Regions from separate parts of the Neobacillus sp. plas4 genome, predicted to be linked through region 1. Evidence: predicted binding sites of a transcription regulator. Region 1 holds the regulator's gene; each other region holds the start of a gene.
What was found. Region 1 encodes LexA, which represses DNA repair genes until DNA is damaged. Its sites were predicted from a motif close to CGAACATATGTTCG; they were not measured.
Positions count from the first base shown of each region.

Region 1 (6,385 bases):
CAATATGTTGAAGCCTGTTCTTACCGAATGACATCGCCAGGCATTGGTGCTGAGGCTGGTGCTTCCATTTACAGCCTTCAAGAAATGTATCAAGGTTTCTTTTTAGCACCGCATGTTGTTGGTCAAGCCTTAAAAGGAGCGGTTTTTACAGCAGCATTTCTAGAAAAATTAGGGATGAATTCTTATCCTAAATGGGATTCTTACCGTACGGATTTAATTCAATCGGTTCAATTTGATGATAAAGATAAAATGATAGCTTTTTGTCAGGCTATTCAATTTGCTTCGCCGATTAATTCTCATGTAACAGCCTATCCAGCGTATATGCCAGGATATGAGGATGATGTGATCATGGCTGCGGGAACATTCATCCAAGGTGCAAGTATCGAGTTGACAGCAGACGGACCAATAAGACCTCCTTATGTAGCTTATGTTCAAGGCGGGCTAACCTATGCACATGTCAAAATGGCCGTTTGTATTGCCGTAGACTCTTTAATACAAAAAAATCTAATTTGAATTGAAATAATAATGGATGCAAAGAATAACTAACGTAGTTATTCTTTTTTTTGGAAAAACCATGTTAGAAAACCTAACATAGGATTGACATCTTTTCTTACACGAAATATAATAACAATATAAATCAGTAAGAGGAGAGGAGAAATTGAATGAGTGGAAAAGAAATACGCCGCTCGATGCCTTTATTCCCAATTGGAACTGTTATGCAGCTGACTGAACTAACTGCCAGACAAATTCGATATTACGAAGAGCACCAATTGATTTCTCCAGCTAGAACTGATGGGAATAGAAGACTCTTTAGTTTAAACGATATTGATAGACTACTAGAAATTAAGGATCTCATTGATCAAGGTGTGAATATGGCTGGAATTAAACAGCTTATCCTCATAAAAGATCAACAGTCCAATGTGATTCAGCAACAGGCCGAAAAAGCCAAGCAGGAGTTAACAGACGATCAGTTGCGAAATTTGCTCCGACACGAATTACAACATTCTGGAAGATTCAATCGTTCGTCACTCAGACAAGGAGATATGTCACGATTTTTCCATTAAGTTAAAATTAAATTTTGGAGGTAATAAGGATGGCAAAGTATACAAGAGAAGATATTAAGCAGTTAGCACAAGAAGAAAATGTTAAGTTTATTCGGTTGCAGTTCACTGATATTTTAGGAACGATTAAAAATGTAGAGATTCCAGTCAGCCAATTAGAAAAGGCATTAGATAATAAAATGATGTTTGATGGTTCATCTATCGAAGGATTTGTGCGTATTGAAGAATCTGATATGCACCTTGTTCCTGATTTAAATACTTGGGTAGTATTCCCGTGGACAGCTGAAAAAGGAAAAGTTGCTCGTTTAATCTGTGATATCTACACTCCAGAAGGAAAACCATTTGATGGCGATCCACGAAGTAACTTAAGAAGAGTATTAAAAGAAATGGAAGAACTAGGATTTACAGACTTTAACTTAGGACCTGAGCCTGAATTCTTCTTATTTAAATTAGACGAAAAAGGTGAGCCTTCATTAGAATTGAACGACCAAGGCGGATACTTCGATCTAGCTCCAACTGATTTAGGTGAAAACTGCCGTCGTGATATCGTACTAGAGTTAGAAGAAATGGGCTTTGAAATTGAAGCTTCTCACCATGAAGTAGCACCAGGTCAGCACGAAATCGACTTTAAGTATGCTGATGCTTTAACAGCATGTGACCAAATTCAAACATTCAAATTAGTAGTTAAAACAATTGCTCGTAAACACGGCTTACATGCGACGTTCATGCCAAAACCATTATACGGAGTGAATGGATCTGGAATGCACATGAATCTTTCATTATTTACCAATGGCAAAAACGCATTCTATGAGCCAACAGGCGACCTTGAAATGAGTGATACAGCTCGTCAATTTATCGCTGGTATCCTTAAGCATTCACCGAACTTTACAGCTATTACCAATCCGACAGTAAACTCTTATAAGCGTCTGGTTCCTGGCTATGAAGCACCTTGCTATGTTGCTTGGTCTGCTAGAAACCGTTCACCATTAATTCGTATTCCATCTTCTCGCGGATTAAGCACTCGTGTAGAAGTAAGAAGCGTTGACCCAGCCGCTAACCCATACCTGGCGATGGCTGTACTATTAAAAGCTGGTTTAGATGGAATTAAAAATAAAATGACTCCTCCGGCTCCAGTTGACCGTAACATCTATGTAATGAGTAAGGAAGAAAGAATTGAAGAAGGGATCCTCGATCTTCCAGCAACTCTAGCAGAAGCTTTAGAACAATTAAAGGCTGATGAAGTGATTGTTGCAGGTTTAGGAGAGCACATCTTCGAACACTTTGTTGAAGCAAAAGAGATTGAGTGGGATATGTTCCGCACAGTAGTACACCCTTGGGAACGCGACCAGTATTTGAGCATGTACTAAAATACTCAAACCCAGTGTGGATATAGTCCATACTGGGTTTTTTTTTGTTAATGTAAGTGGATTGTTTCACCATTGTGCCCCGTAAAAGTGATATTCTTCAATTAAGGTAAGAATCACGCCATGATTGTGCCCGTAAAACTGGAAATTTACAATTAAGGTAAGAATCACGTCATGATTGTGCCCGTAAAACTGGAAATTTACAATTAAGGTAAGAATCACGCCGTGATTGTGCCCATAAAACTTGAATTTTTCAATTAAGGTAAGAATCACCTCGAGATTGTGGCCTATACAACCGGAGGTCTCTTATTAATTCCCGTCTTAATAATCAATAACAACACCAAATAAAAAAGAGCAGCCACAAACGTGGCTGCTCCCAAATGATTAATGTATATGACGATAAACCCCAATAACTTTCCCCAGAATAGATACATTTCTCAAAATTATCGGATCCATTGTAGAATTTTCAGGCTGCAAGCGAATGAAATCTTTTTCTTTGAAGAATCTCTTACATGTCGCTTCGTCTTCTTCTGTCATGGCGACAACGATATCTCCATTGTTCGCAGTTTGCTGCTGTCTCACGATTACGTAATCTCCATCGAGAATTCCGGCTTCTATCATACTCTCACCCATGATTTCTAGCATAAAAACTTGTTCATCTGCTGGTGCTAGACTCTCAGGCAGCGGAAAGAACTCTTCTACATTCTCAATAGCGGTAATAGGAAGTCCGGCAGTAACTTTACCTACAATCGGCACGTTAACAACATTATTTCTTGGGATATTTGCAATTGCATCCGATTCTAGTATTTCAATTGCTCTTGGTTTTGTTGGATCTCTTCGAATTAGTCCTTTGCTTTCCAAACGTGCTAAATGACCATGAACGGTAGAACTTGAAGCAAGTCCTACTGCTTCTCCAATTTCTCTTACGGATGGTGGATAGCCCTTCTTCTTTACTTCCCCTTTGATAAATTCAAGGATATCCTGCTGTCGCTTAGATATTTTTGTCATAATAAGATACACCTCGCCCTATTTAATTATTTAATTTATTATAGCATGTTGGTATTTTTTATACAAACATAAGTTCGAATTTTTGTTGACAACAAACAAATGTTCGGATTATAATGAAAACATATAAACGAACATACATTCTGAATAGGGGTTATATGATGAAAAATTTATGGGAGAAATACTCTTTTGCAATAGTACTTATTATCTTGAGCTGTACATTAAGTTTTATTTTATCAATACGTTTTAATTCGAATGTAGAAGAAAAGTTCTTGACAATTACCGTATTTGAAGGCGACTCCCTTTGGGAAATCTCCAACCAATATTCTGAACTTCATTCTTACTCAAATACCGAATTTATCAGTTGGGTTAAACAGCATAACGAAATAGAAGGAGATAGAATTTATCCAGGTGAAGAAATTATCATCCCTGTAAACTATGAAGTAGGTTCTTTAACTGAATATGCAAGTGCAGCTGGAGAGTAAAAGTCCGATGATGAATGCAATAATATACTGCCGAGTTAGTACCAACAAAGAAACCCAGGAAACCTCATTAAAACGTCAGGAAGAGGAACTTGTACAGCTTGCCAGTCAGCATCGTTTCAATGTTGTCTCCATAATTAGAGAGCAAGCCAGCGGTTATGACCTAGAACGAGATGGGATCTTAGAGTTATTAGATATATTGAAAGAAAAAACGATACAGGCTGTGCTAATTCAGGATGAGACAAGACTTGGAAGAGGAAATGCGAAAATTGCTCTCTTGCACTGTATATTAAAAGAAGAAGTAAAGCTTTATAGCATTTCTCATAATGGTGAGCTGCAACTGTCTGAAAGTGATTCAATGGTATTAAAAATCGTAGGAATGGTAGAGGAATACCAGAGAAAGCTACATAATATTAAGATTAAGCGGGGAATGAAAAGAGCAGTTGCTCAAGGGTATAAGCCTGAGAAAAATCTAAAAAACCTCGAGTCGAATTCAGGCAGAGAGAAAATAGAGGTTCCGGTTGAGGAGATTATCCGGCTTCGAAAAAACAAGTTAACGTTTGCAGAGATAGCTGCTACATTAAGGGGTTTTGGATATACTATATCAAAAGCAACTGTTCACAGACGTTATCAAGAATTCCAAGAATCTATTGAGTCAGAGGAACAATAGACCATTTGCCTTGTCAGATGGTCTTTTTTTTAGTAAAATCAATTTTTGCGAAGATATTCGAAAGGCGGGTTTTACATGCTCTCAAAAGAAAAAATGGCTAGAATCAATGAACTAGCCAGAAAAGCCAAAGTAACTGGATTAACAGAAGCAGAAGCAAAGGAACAATCAAAACTAAGAAGTGAGTATTTAACCACTTTCCGCAGCTCTATGTTAGATACATTAACAAATACAACTTTTATTGATCCAGAAGGTAAAGATGTAACACCTAAAAAGATAAAAGATAGAAAAAAATATAATCTTCATTAATCAATGGAAAAACTTTTTGTTTTTCCTATTTACATATTGTCTCCCTTTGTGTGTAAAAATAATAAAATGAAAGTAAATTAATTTGTTTAGTAATCAAATTAATTGTTGAATTAATGCCCGCTGAACTATAATATTAAGGGTGTTATTATTATCCTATTGAAACAGGAGTGATTATTTACATGTTTGAAACTATTGATGATTTGTCCGTAACATCTATTCGTACACTATCGATTGATATGATCGAAAAAGCAAATTCAGGGCATCCAGGTTTGCCAATGGGTGCTGCACCAATGACTTACGCATTATGGACTCGTTTTATGAACCATAATCCAAAAAATCCAGAGTGGTTTAACCGTGACAGATTTGTATTATCTGCAGGCCATGGATCTGCTTTATTATACAGCATGCTTCATTTATCTGGTTACAATCTTTCTATGGATGACTTAAAACAATTCCGCCAATGGGGAAGTAAAACTCCTGGACATCCAGAGTATAAACATACTGAAGGTGTCGAAGCAACAACTGGTCCTCTTGGACAGGGTATTGCAATGGCTGTGGGTATGGCAATGGCAGAACGTCATACAGCTAGCGTCTATAATAAAGAGAATTTCGAAATTGTAAACCATTATACATATAGTATTTGTGGTGATGGAGACTTAATGGAAGGTGTATCAGCAGAGGCGGCTTCTCTAGCTGGACATTTAAAACTTGGACGTTTAGTTGTTTTATACGATTCCAATGATATTTCATTAGATGGTGATTTAAATAAATCCTTCTCTGAAAGTGTTAAGAACCGTTTCTTATCATACGGCTGGCAATACCTTCGAGTAGAGGACGGCAACAATTTAGCAGAAATCGCAAAGGCTTTAGAAGAAGCTAGAAACGATTTAGATCGTCCAACTATGATTGAAGTTAGAACTGTGATTGGTTATGGTTCTCCAAACCGCGCTGGAACTTCTAGTGTCCATGGCTCTCCACTTGGAGCAGAAGAATTAAAGCTGACAAAAGAAGCATATAAATGGACGTTTGAAGAAGATTTCCATGTGCCACAGGAGGTTTATGATAACTTCAAGAACCTTATCGTTGAAAATGGTTCGAAGAAGGAAAAAGAATGGAACGACTTATTTGCACAATATAAGAATGAATATCCAGAATTAGCAAATCAATTAGAAGCAGCATTAAGAAATGAATTGCCTGAAGGCTGGGACAAAGACATTCCAGTATATAGTGAAGGCAAAGCCCTAGCTAGCCGTGCATCTTCTGGTGAAGCTCTAAATGGCATTGCAAAAAATCTACCTATTTTTATGGGTGGTTCTGCTGACCTTGCTGGTTCTAATAAAACCATGATCAAAGGAACAGGCGATTATGCACCAGGCAGCTATGAGAACCGAAATATCTGGTTCGGTGTACGTGAATTTGCAATGGGTGCTGCCATGAATGGTATCGCCTTACATGGCGGAGTGAAAATTTTCGGAGGAACTTTCTTCGTGTTCTCTG
Region 1 is NZ_CM170152.1:2,042,623-2,049,007, forward strand. Features, by position in the region: gene AC2TFD_RS10235 (methionine gamma-lyase family protein) at 1-513, shown strand, start outside; gene AC2TFD_RS10240 (MerR family transcriptional regulator) at 663-1,064, shown strand; gene glnA (type I glutamate--ammonia ligase) at 1,094-2,428, shown strand; gene lexA (transcriptional repressor LexA) at 2,810-3,433, opposite strand; gene yneA (cell division suppressor protein YneA) at 3,592-3,915, shown strand; gene AC2TFD_RS10260 (YneB family resolvase-like protein) at 3,926-4,582, shown strand; gene AC2TFD_RS10265 (DUF896 domain-containing protein) at 4,658-4,888, shown strand; gene tkt (transketolase) at 5,068-6,385, shown strand, end outside.

Region 2 (6,385 bases), 2.3 Mb from region 1:
CGTTATTTTTTCCAAGCCAGCCTTCTGGTAATTCATCTATATGAAGAACTGAAATCCGCCGGTCTTTTAGCCGCAACTCCTCCATCATAAGCCCAGTATCATCCGTTGACCGATCGTTGACGAGAATCCATTCAACGTTTTGATAAGTTTGATTTAACTGACTGAGAACACTGGGTTGTATTTGCTTTTCCTCATTACGGGCCGCAACAATGACCGATAACAGTGGTCCGTTTTCCAAGCTTTGTTCAATTTCTAAAGCGTCTATTTTTCGTAAACCTATTAAACCGTCTAGGAGAAAAACAATCCAGACAAAAATTTCTAAAGCAAATAGAATGGTTAACATCGCGTACACTTCCCAAAACCTTTTAATGCTAGTTTAAATGAATAGAACCAAACATCCAAATTAAGTAGTTGGTTCGGTCACTTCCAGCTGTTCACGTAAGGCCGCCCCCATTTTTTTTGATTGGGCAGTTGCAGCCTTAATACAAGAAATAAATGCTTGTTGGACTTGATGATCTTCAAGTACTTTGACACCAGCCTCTGTGGTTCCTCCAGGACTTGTAACATCTCTGCGCAGCTGCTCAGATGACTTTGTTGAATTTTTCACCATTTCAGCAGCCCCAATTAAGGTTTGCACGATTAATTCACTCGCCATTTCCTTGTCGAGTCCAACCTCTACAGCACTTTTTTCCATTGCCTCAATAAGGTAATAAATATAAGCAGGACCGCTTCCAGAAAGTCCTGTTACGGCGTCCAGCTGTTCCTCCTCAACAAAAGTTGTCAAGCCAACGGTTCCAAACAAATTTTTCATTGCCTCAATTTGTTGGGAAGTAACACGGTCATTTACCGCAACGGCGGTGGCAGATTTTCCAACCGCCGCCGATGTATTGGGCATTGCCCTAACAATGGCGATTGGCAATCCTGCTAATGCTTCAATGGTGTTAATGGACACTCCTGCTAAGACTGAGACGACGAGCATTTCTTCGGTTAAATATTCCCGAATAGATTGTATCGCTGGTGCAACATCCTTTGGTTTCATCGATAATATGACCATGTCTGCACCTGTGAGCAATTCGTTTAAATCATAGCTTCCACTGATACCATAAGTATCACTTAGCTTTTTCAACCTTTCTGAATTGGAATTGTTCGTTACCCAAATATTCTTGCTATCCATTAAACTTTTTTCAAGAATCCCTGAAATTAGTGCTTCTGCCATTGAGCCTGCACCGATAAACGCTAGTTTTTTCAACGTTAAGCCCCCTAAAGATTTTTCAGTGATTATGCTTGATAAACCCTTATCTGTCAAGAAATAAAGTTACATAATTTTTCAACTATTTAAATAAACCATGCAGAAAAAATGACAATGCAGAAGAAAATCGTTACACTTTATCTTAAATATAAATTGTCAAAAAATGTTTACATCGATAGGAGCTTTTTGAATGACTCAATGGAAAGACGGAATTGCGAAAATTATTTTGCCGACTCCTTTTGCGGTCGGCGATGTTAATGTATTTTTAATTAAAGGAGAGCGTTTGACACTTGTCGATTGTGGGGTCAAAACAAAAGCGTCATGGGCGGCATTTAAGCAGCAGCTGACTGAATTACATTTAACCCCTGATGATATTGAACAAGTCATTATTACCCATCATCATCCGGATCATGTTGGAATGCTGGATTTTTTATCCGATAAGATTGAGGTATATGGTCACCCGCTTAATGAAAGATGGATTCATCCAACCGATGCTTTTTTTGAAGAACAAGAGAAATTTTTTGGTGCAGAATTTCTTGACTATGGTTTACCACAAGAACTTCTTCCATCTCGTTCCATGTTAATGGATACCCTGAAGTACTCCTGTAATCGCTCCTTAACTGGAGAGCTGGTTGAAGGAATGAGCCCGCCTGGACTTACGGAGTGGACGGTATTGGAGACCCCTGGACATGCCCAGAGCCATATTGCTCTTTTTCGTGAAAAAGATGGCGTACTGATCGGAGGGGATTTAATTCTTGCACATATTTCACCCAACCCATTCCTTGAAACGCCGGCGCCTGGTGAAAAAGAAAGACCGAAGCCACAGCTGCAACATAATCACTCGATGAAGAAACTATTGTCTTATCCCATTCAGTTTGTCTATACGGGTCACGGTGCTGAAGTGTTTCAACTAAAAGAGTTAATCGAAAAAAGGCTGATTCATCAACATGAAAGGGCGATGAAGGTCAATGATTGGCTTAAAGAAGAACGGCAAACGGTATTTGAACTTTGCAAACGTCTTTTTCCTTCCGCTTATAAGCGTGAATTAATGCTGACACTATCGGAAACAGTGGGTCAGCTTGACTATTTAGCCTCAATCGGCGAGATTATTAGTAATAAGGATCAACAACCTGTCCTTTATCAGGCTAGATGAGGTGTAATATATGGCGAGAGAACAACTTAAGGGAAAAAATATTGTTATTACCGGTGCATCCGGGGGAATCGGTGCTGAAATTGCCAAGCTTTGTGGAGCGAGTGGTGCTAATCTTGTCCTTATAGCACGCAGCATTGAAAAGCTCAATCAGCTGCAAAAAGAATTGGAGCAGAAGCATCACGTAAAGGTAGACGTCTACCAATTGGATGTCTCGGATACGGATAAAGTAAAGGAAGTTTTTTACGAGATTCTCGAGAAAATTGATCATATTGATATTCTTGTAAACAATGCAGGATTCGGTGTTTTCCGTGCAGCTCATGAAGCAACGATGACTGAAATCAAAGGGATGTTCGATGTCAATGTGGTTGGGCTTATGGCGTGTACCAGCATGGTTCTGCCAAAAATGCGCGAACGCCAATTTGGGCATATTATTAACATTGCGTCTCAGGCAGGGAAAATCGCTACGCCAAAATCAAGTGTTTACTCTGCCACTAAGCATGCTGTTCTAGGTTACACCAATTCCCTTAGGATGGAGCTTAGTGATTACAATGTGTTGGTCACATCTGTGAATCCTGGACCGATTGCAACGAATTTCTTTAACATTGCCGACGAAAAAGGCACGTATGTTAAAAATGTTCAAAGATTCATGCTGCAGCCAGAATATGTAGCAAGGAAAGTTGTTGAGAGTATGCTGACAAAAACGAGGGAAATTAACCTGCCCCGGTGGATGAATATGGGCAGTGTCGTATATGTTCTCTTCCCGCGACTTTTTGAACGAATTGGAAAAAAGGCATTTAACAAAAAGTAAAACCGCAATCGCGGTTTTTTTGATTTGAAAAGATTACCCTGTTAAAAATTCATATACCGTATCATTTATCGCCTCGTATAATTCTATAGCTGGTTGTTCTTCTTTTATTTTAATAATCTTAACAGCAAGCTCCTCTAAATCTCCACTGCTCAGTGGGAGGGAATCCACTTCAGCATAATATTGTTTAAAGCAATTCTTTATCATTTTTATGATCAGTTTTTTCTCCATTTACCTGCACCTCATCACAATTATACCGCTTTTTCCTACAATAGCTATTTGCGAAAAATAACCATAACCATGAAATCCCTCAAAAAATTTCCATTGAATACGAACGCATATTCGCGTAAGATATGTATATAATATAAAGAACAAACGTTCGATAATTTTAGAGTCTAGCTTTGGGCGGGAGCCCTGCGCTTTTCAAATTGGGAGGAAAAGTCATGGTTGATTACAGCACGTTACCACACAATCAGATTTTATGCGTAGACATGAAGAGTTTTTATGCAAGCTGTGCTGCTGTCATGCTTGGTCTTGATCCCTTGACTTGCTATCTAGCTGTGGCCGGTAACAAAGAACGAAATGGAAGTGTTGTGCTTGCTGCATCACCGCGTTTAAAGAAAGAATTTGGAATTAAAACAGGTTCGAGGCTATTTGAGATTCCTGATGATCCCCGGATTCAAGTTGTTGAGCCAAAAATGGCAACCTATTTGCGTATTTCTACTGAAATTACCCGTCTGTTTAATCGGTATGTTCCAAAGGAAGCCATTCACACGTACAGCGTTGATGAAAGTTTTATTAAGGTGGATGGAGTACTTCATATGTGGGGGGATGCCTTTACCATTGCAGCAAAAATTAAGGATGATATTGAACGTGAATTCCAGCTCCCCTGTGCGGTCGGAATTGGCCCTAATATGTTATTATCGAAGCTTTGCCTCGATCTTGAAGCAAAGAAGCATGGAATTGCTGAATGGAAGTATGAGGACGTCCAAACAAAGCTATGGAAGGTTTCACCACTCAGAGAAATGTGGGGGATTGGCAGGCGTGTTGAAAAAACATTAAATGGGATGGGCATTTTCACAGTTGGTCAGCTGGCTCGCTATGATTTACAAGCGCTGGAAAAGAAATTTGGAATCATGGGTAACCAGCTTTATCATCACGCCTGGGGAGTTGACCTTTCAGACCTGGGAGCACCTCTTATTGAGGGGCAAATCAGCTTTGGCAAAAGCCAAATTCTTTTAAGAGATTATAAAGACGAAGAAGAAATAAAGCATGTGATTTTAGAAATCTGTGAAGAGGTAGCCCGAAGAGCGCGCTCCCGCCGCAAAGCTGGGAGGACGGTCAGCCTCAGTATCGGTTATAGCCAAGATGAACTTGGCGGCGGTTTTCATCGTTCAAGAACAATCATGCAGCCAACAAATGTAACGATGGACCTGTACCGTGTCTGTCTCGAATTATTTTACGAACATTATACAGGAAAGACAGTAAGGCAAATTGCGATTAGCATCGGAAATATCGTCGATGACCACGAGTTTCAGCTCGATCTTTTTGATATGGGTGCGGTAAAGCGGCGAGAACTTGGTTACGTGGTTGATTCTGTTCGAAGACGATTTGGATCGGGTGCCTTATTACGAGCTGTTTCCTATACTGCTGCCGGAACGGCAAGACACCGGGCTACATTGGTTGGCGGGCACAAAAGATAAGAGAGGGGGGAATGTGATGATTCGTGACCGCGGAAGGATCAAATGGGTTTCGATGATGCTTCCTGAGCACATCAAATTGCTCAGGGATTGGGTAAAGGAAGATCAGTATGAAGAGCAAAAAATAATAGATGAACAGCAGCTCGAACTCATGAATGAGACCTTATCTGAAGCCATCGAATTTGACCAATTTGTTACCATTACCCATTATCGAAAGAGTAATTATGAACTTGTTATTGGAAAAATTCATTATTGGGACGAAATGACTGGGAGGCTTCATATCGTTGATCACTTCGAAGAAATACACCGCATTCCGATTACTGCAATAGCGGATATCAGAATAACGGGTGTGTAAACATGCAACAAGAGCGGCCCATTTCGGGATCCGCTCTTGTTTGGATTATTGTATTAACGGAAATCCGCTTTAAATTCACCAGTAATTTTTTGGTGGCCATTATACTCTTCAAACAATTGCTCTTGTTCCAAGTCGAAACGGTTCATAATTGGCAAGTCGTTTACTGAGAATAGGTAAGAGTCTTCGGAGGCAGTATGTTCATACCATGCCCAGTTCGGAACAACGAAGTAATCACCTTTTTTCCAATCGAAACGGATGCCATTGATAACTGTGTGACCTGAACCTTTGTGTACTTGGTAAACAGTTGAGTGCGTATGGCGTAATGCCTTTGTTTGGAAGCCATGTGGTAAATGCTGCATTCTAGTGCCAAGCGTAGGGTTTGCTGATTTACCTGTAGATGGGTTGATGTACTCTACTGCGTATCCATGGTGTGGATCTGGATCGAATTCCATTAACCCTTTAATTCCTTCTACCGTGCGATCCCATTTATAATTTGCAAGTGGAGCAACTGTATATTTATCATCACCAACAGGACGAACCATGCCGCCGCGATAACGTCTCTCTGAGAAATTATCTGGAATATCTGGCTGTTGTAAACCATCTTCATAAGGTTCAAAGAATGTACCGCCGATTGCATAAATGGTAGGAATATCTAAAGCATCCATCCAATACATAGGCTCTGTTCCTAAGTGGGCGTGCCCATGCCATAAATTCTTTGGAGTAATTAAAAAGTCACCTTCCTCCATGAAAATACGCTCACCCTGCACGATCGTATATGCACCAGAACCTTCAGAAATAAAGCGCAATGCACTTTGTGAGTGACGGTGGGATGGTGCTTTTTCACCAGGTAATAACATTTGAACAGCTGCATAAATCGTTTGGGTAGTAGATCCCCATCCCCAAGGTTCACGATACGTTAATCCAGGGTTTTGAAAATAAATCGCCCGGCGTTCCCCGCCCCGTTCTGGTGTGAAGATTTGAGCCGCTTCTGCCATTTTCTTTTTGATTAATTCATCGCTCCAAAGATAAGCTTGTGCTTGAGGCTTTGGCGTTTTGTGCATAATTGTAGGAATTGCTTCCCAAAGAGGTCCTAAGTTGTATTGTTGTATATCTCTTGTGTAAT
Region 2 is NZ_CM170152.1:4,293,863-4,300,247, reverse strand. Features, by position in the region: gene AC2TFD_RS21670 (glycosyltransferase family 2 protein) at 1-343, opposite strand, end outside; gene proC (pyrroline-5-carboxylate reductase) at 404-1,249, opposite strand; gene AC2TFD_RS21660 (MBL fold metallo-hydrolase) at 1,440-2,402, shown strand; gene AC2TFD_RS21655 (SDR family NAD(P)-dependent oxidoreductase) at 2,413-3,210, shown strand; gene AC2TFD_RS21650 (YqzH family protein) at 3,244-3,438, opposite strand; gene AC2TFD_RS21645 (Y-family DNA polymerase) at 3,651-4,910, shown strand; gene AC2TFD_RS21640 (YolD-like family protein) at 4,927-5,262, shown strand; gene AC2TFD_RS21635 (cupin domain-containing protein) at 5,316-6,385, opposite strand, start outside.
Region 2: the regulator LexA is predicted to act here: its motif matches at 3,539-3,552, upstream of AC2TFD_RS21645 (Y-family DNA polymerase).

Region 3 (6,385 bases), 520 kb from region 1:
TGGGAAACAGAGCAGTAGAAACAACGGTCCAAAACCATGGCGATCCACCCAATCCATCAACTTCCGAACCTTTTGGTGTTTGGAAAGAAAAGAAAATAGTCTCTTTTGTCCGTACCTTCTTATTAGTAAAAATAGTAATAGTGCTCCTAAGCAAGAGCCCACCCAAGAATATAAGAACCCTAACCAAAGCCCGAAAGCACTTGCATTCGCCATTACAAATATGACCAATGGCAAAAATGGCAAAAATGCCTCAATCATGGGCAGCACGATACCTGGTAATGGTCCAAATGACCTGTATTCTTGAATTAAGTCCATTATATTTTCAAGAGTGAACCATGCTTTGAATGCTTCGATGTCCATAAGAATGCTCCTTAAAATTCTGCAGTTTCTTTTTGCTTATTGTGTTAAAAATTGGTGAAAAGCCTCATTATTCATTTCTAAATCTAAATCCAATACAGCACCTTCCCCCTTTATATTTGCATCTTTATATCCATTTTCTATCGGAATCCTAAAAGTCTCAATATTACCTCTACCCTTTGCAAAGAAATCCTTTGCCATAAATAAAATATCACCTGTATCCATATTTGTATTAATATATGGGGTGACCACCCCGATTAATTTTGGCAGCTTTGGAATCGTTTGGATCCCTGTAAGTTGATCCCCAATAGCTTGAAGTGCCTGCTGTTGACGCTGAACGCGGCCAAAGTCACCTATTGCGTCATGCCGAAACCGCACAAAGCTAAGCATTTGCTCGCCATTTAACCTTTGAAGTCCAGGTTCTAACGGAACTTCTATGTATTCTTTCATTCGTTTCTCAACATTTATTTCTACACCTTTAGGGAAGGCTTCATCTATTAATTGTACAAACCCTTCAAAGTCCACAATCGCATAATATTGCAGGTCTATTTCAAAGTTTTCTTTGATTGTTTTTCTCATAAGTTCAGGACCGCCCCGCATAAAAGCAGAATTGATTTTATGCTTACCATGCCCTGGAATACTGACATAACTATCCCTCATAATAGACGATATTTTATATGTCCCTTTATCTTCATTATAATGCGCAATCATGATCGTATCGGCCCGAGCCTTCTCATTCCCCCGGGCATCACTGCCTAGCAACAGAATATTAGTGGCACCATATTGATCCTTTTTACCCTCAAAAGCATAAACTTCACTATTTATATCGCTTTGTTTTTCCTCATTATTAATTTTCTCTAAAGATTGATTAACTCCTTGTTTATATTGAAAAAATACATAACCAGCTGTTGCACTTATTAACACCAAGAGAACTAATAATATAGATGTTGATTTTCTTTTTTTTCTTTTTTTATGTCTTTCATATCTCATACCAACTCACCCATCTATGTATAATGTATTTATTTTTATGGTTCTATTATATAATTCATTTTCTCCGAGATAATATCCTTCTATAAAAAACTTTCTCATACTCGTACCAAATTTTGCAAATAAAAAAACGCAAGCTTTTAAGCATTGCGTTTTAGATTAAATTTTCGTATGATTAAACAAGAACAAACGTTCTAATGATAAAAACTAGAAAGGTGCCGATAATGGATGACCAGAATTCCAGAGGAAGATCGCAATATAATGGAAAAAGCCATCTATTTACCCATGGTATTGATTGTCTTAAATCGTGATTTAACCATAGTAGAAAAGAGTCCTTTTAAATTAAAAAAACCATATTTATTACTAATTGAAGAAACAATGAAGACCATTCAAAAGGAATTAGCAGAAGTAAAAAAATATATGAAGCAGCATAAACTCCAAGTAATCGAGACAAAACGGGACGATGCTTTTACTATGTATATGTTCTTATATAAAGGGTATGAGGAGTCTCATAATTACTTTAATCCAAGAATTCGCAATAAAGTTCAAGAGTTAATGGAGTTTTATTTTCTAAAATAGAACCTATCTCGATAAGACCTTACAGTTACTTCTTTAACTTTTCTTTATCATACGTATTGAAATTTTCCGATGCTTCTATGTTCTTGGGACGTTGTAATAAATAAAAAGATTTCCTTTCATTAAATTCAATTCTTTGCATTAGCTTTGTTCTTAAATACGCTGTCCGCTCTAATTGAGAACTAATCGTGCTGTACGATATCGGAAATTTAAAGGACTGATTGTTGTTAAAAAGAACTAATGTTTCTTGCGGATTAATACGGTCATAATCTTTTACATGTTCATGGGAAATCCAAATGCACTCTTGTCGGTTAGGTGATGTTGTAGGGAAGAAAAATATCCGGTTGGTGGGATCGATCGCAATTGGAATTTTATGCGCGTACCCAACTAATTGTTTCGTACCATTCCTGCGACCTTCATAATCACATCCATAATATTCACAACTGGTTCTTATAATATCAAGCGGTTTGAAGGGGGATAAAAATTCATCTTCTACTTCAACGATCTCTGAATAAATTTTACTGCCATACGCGATAGGTTTAATAAACATCGTATATGGATTTACCTCATATTCTTCAATTTGCCTCAGCTTCATTTTTTCAACTCCATTAGCAATATTACCCATCATAGCATGTTTGTTTCCTAGTTGATTAATTTTTCAAAATTGTTGCGAATTTATTCACAAAGTTACGAAAATATATGTCGGAAAATTATAATAATTGATTGATATTATCAAAAAAAAAACCATATAATATTAAAAAGCATCAGAGGTGATTTTGATGAATGAGAAATCATACACGGAATTAATGAAAATTGGTGCCATGAAACGTCAACGGAAAGAGAACTTCGTTCAGGATTTGTACATTGATATGCTCTTATCAGAAATTCAATTGACGATTGAAAAAGAAAAACTGCAAAAAAAAATTGACCTTGCCATTGACCATCGAGATAAACAACATTTTTACTACCTGTCTAAACAACTTATCGAAATAAACAAACGATTTGGAACGTAGTCACAAAAACGGGAAAGGAGCTCAAAACTCCTCTCCCATTTTTTATTTAGGCCCTTTCTTAATCTACAGCCATTATTTATCTTTTATCCTTTGTTTTATTTCAAATTCTTCCAGAGTAGAAATACGCTCCAACATGGTAGGATGACTATAACGGAATATCTTTACAAGTAATGGCGGATTCACCTGGGTCAGCCCTGATTTTGTTAATTCCTGGAAGGATGTAATGGCTGATTCTGGATTTTGAGTCATATTTATTGCGTATTGATCAGCGCGTTTTTCCTCATAACGAGAAATCAGGTTGCTGAAAGGACTGGAAACAAACATTAACATCGAAAGAATCATAAAAAATAGAGGCAAAGATCGAATGTCTTTGACATCAGGTATTTTTAATTCCTTTCCAAAGCGACTAACTGCCCAATTCATTATTCGATACGTGAGATATAAACCAACTAATGAAAAAAGTAAATACAAGGCAATACCGATATAAATATGCTTCTCAACATAATGACAGATTTCATGTGCCATGATAAATAAAATTTGGTCATTTGATAACTTATTTAAGGTTGTATCCCATAACACAATTCTCGCGTTTGAACCAATGCCTGTTACATAAGCATTCAAAGAATTTGTCTTGTCCGCCATATTTACTTCAAAAACATGTTCTGCCGGGATCTGTGCTTTTTCAGCTAATGATAGTATTTTTGTCTCAAGTTCCTTATTTTTTAAAGGATAAAAGTCATTGTACAAAGGGTCAATCACAATAGGTTGTAAAAACATCAAGAACAAAGTAAACGGTACAGACAATAACCATGCATAAAACCACCAGCGTTTTACACTTCTTTTCATCAACCAGTATAATACTGGCACAATAATCATTAGTGTTCCAAAATTGATCCAGAAATCAATTAGTTCATCCTTCATCCAAGAAGCAAAGCTTTGTGTTGAGATGTTATAGGACTTTGACAAAGTATAGCCGATATAGCTTAAAGGAAATGTTGCAACAAATGCAAAGAACGATAGCCAAATAAGGTAAATAGCTGTTTGAAGCAGTTTGTACTTTGATGAATTTTCAGCCCACGATTTGAACGCTTTAGAAAATCCAACTAATAGTATTAGAAAATAAAAAAGCCATTCGAATGGTGTCGATAGAAAAAACAACAGATTTCTGATTTTTGAATACTCTTCACTTAACATTAACTCCCTGCCATTTAAAAAAGTTGCGGGATCTGCTTTGGTTCCTTGAAATTCGAAGGGCAGGTTTGAGTCTGTAAAATGAAATAAATACCAATAAAAAAACAACCCATATATTACATAGGCCAAAACTGCATAGACTCCCATTTTTCTAACCATGTTTTGTCCTCCTTTTTGTACAACCTCTCTATACATAGTTTAGTATGTACGTTCATATTTAGAACAACAAAAAGCCGGATTTTACCGGCTTAGAGAAAATAAGAATATACAGCTAGGACTGTAATGGACCCAAGAACGACAACAATTACATTCGCTCCTAAAAATGCAGCAGCAAAAGCTGCGGAAGCACCAACGATTCCATACCAGATATCATCTTTTTGAAGCAAAAGAATAGCTGGGAAAATTAATGCACCGAGTGTGGCGTAGGGCACGTTTTTTAGTACTCCTTGAATAAATGTGGGAAGTTCTTTTCCTTTAAACAAAACAAACGGAAGCATTCTTGGTATATATGTAACTAACCCCATCCCAATAATCATCCAAACAATTTCACTTTTCATCCTTTACACCCCAATGTTTTGCTTTTACCACTTCAATCAACTCAATAAGAACAGCTGACAAAATGGTGGAAGAAACAATTGCCCATCCTTGTGCCAATATCTCCCCAAGTGTAAAAATCGAATTAAATATTGCTGCCAGTACAGCAAGATATACTACCTTAACACTTTTTTTCAAAGATGGAACCAGGAGTCCAATGAACATCGCATAAAGGGCAACTCCCATACTCTCCTGCAGTGTTTGTGGAAGGCTTGCTCCAATCAAGTGACCAATCGCGGTAAAAACAACCCAACTCGAGTAGGCAACTGAATTTACGCCAAACATAAAACCAGTTGCTGCTGTTCCTTCTTTGGTCGCCACCACAGAGAATGTTTCATCGGTAATTCCAAAAGAATAGAGCATTTTATTCCCAAGATGGTCATCCTCACACTTTTCATTCAAGGAAGTGGACATCAGAAAATGGCGAATGTTTACAATAAAGGTCGTTAAAACAATTTCTATGATTCCTGTCCCATAGGTAAGCAAACTCAATGAGATATATTGTGAGGCACCAGCAAATACAATCATACTCATTAACACTGATTCATAAATAGATAGTCCTGATGTTTTAGCTAGAAGACCAAACGTAAGTGCTATGGGAAAATATCCAATCCCGATGCTGATACCTGCCTGGAGTCCCTTTTTAAATTCAGACGATTCTTTTCCTATTGCAATTTCCGACAACTTGACCCCTCCAAAGAAAAGCATAAGGCGCCTGCCTATCGGCGACAAGCGTAAGACGAGCCGGCATGAAGGTTGCTTTTTAACCTTCTTGACGGATTGCTTACGACCTCGAGCCAATGGCGCCTGAAGCTAGACAAATTTCACGCTTGAATCAAAGCTAAATTTTAACAAATTTTCGAATAAAATGAAATAAAAAAACATGGCGAAGATTCAGGATGGTTATAAAGTACTTTTTCGACCTCTTGTAGATAGACATTAAATCCACAAACAATAAATCAAATTTAAGTATTCAAATATAAATTTCGTCAAGAAAGAACACGTTACTACTTCCGCATTTGACCATAACAAAATAGTCAGAGTAATCATATTTTAACAGTAGTAATTATGTGATAAGGAAGGGGGATTTCCATGACCTTAATTGGCATGCTCCATCATAGAAAAGATCCAGCTACCGTTATAAAGTCCTATGCCTATGCTGTTGTTGCAAAGGCGGAAGGTGCGGATTTTGTATATTTTACACCGAAGAGTGTAAATTTTGATAACCAGACGATTGAGGGTTATGAATATAAAAATGCTTCTTGGCAGGAAGTAACAACACCTTTCCCAGATGTTATCTACAATACGGGCAGTCCAGAGAAACTTGATGTTTCAAAAGATATTATTAATCAGTTAAAGGAAAGGATTCCTTTTACTACCGTTTCATTGGGGAATAAATGGACAATAAATGAAAGGCTAAAAAAGGGAAAACAATTCTCAAATTATTTAATCCCGGCAAAAGTGCTTAGGAACTGGAATGATCTTAGTGGATTTTTACGAGAATATGAGAACGTTGTGGTAAAGCCTATGGATGGCAGGAAAGGACAAGGAATATACTTTATCCAAACAACCAAGAATGGCTTTATTGTCAATAAGGATTGTAAGGATAAGAGTTATACACAAAAGGAACTGAAGGTGTTTTTAGAAGCTTTACTGCAAGAAAACAC
Region 3 is NZ_CM170152.1:1,526,561-1,532,945, reverse strand. Features, by position in the region: gene AC2TFD_RS07655 (TVP38/TMEM64 family protein) at 1-360, opposite strand, end outside; gene AC2TFD_RS07650 (LCP family protein) at 397-1,347, opposite strand; gene AC2TFD_RS07645 (YhjD family protein) at 1,573-1,923, shown strand; gene AC2TFD_RS07640 (competence protein ComK) at 1,949-2,515, opposite strand; gene AC2TFD_RS07635 (IDEAL domain-containing protein) at 2,700-2,933, shown strand; gene AC2TFD_RS07630 (M48 family metallopeptidase) at 3,006-4,283, opposite strand; gene AC2TFD_RS07625 (AzlD domain-containing protein) at 4,373-4,681, opposite strand; gene AC2TFD_RS07620 (AzlC family ABC transporter permease) at 4,671-5,402, opposite strand; gene AC2TFD_RS07615 (YheC/YheD family protein) at 5,811-6,385, shown strand, end outside.
Region 3: the regulator LexA is predicted to act here: its motif matches at 1,527-1,540, upstream of AC2TFD_RS07645 (YhjD family protein).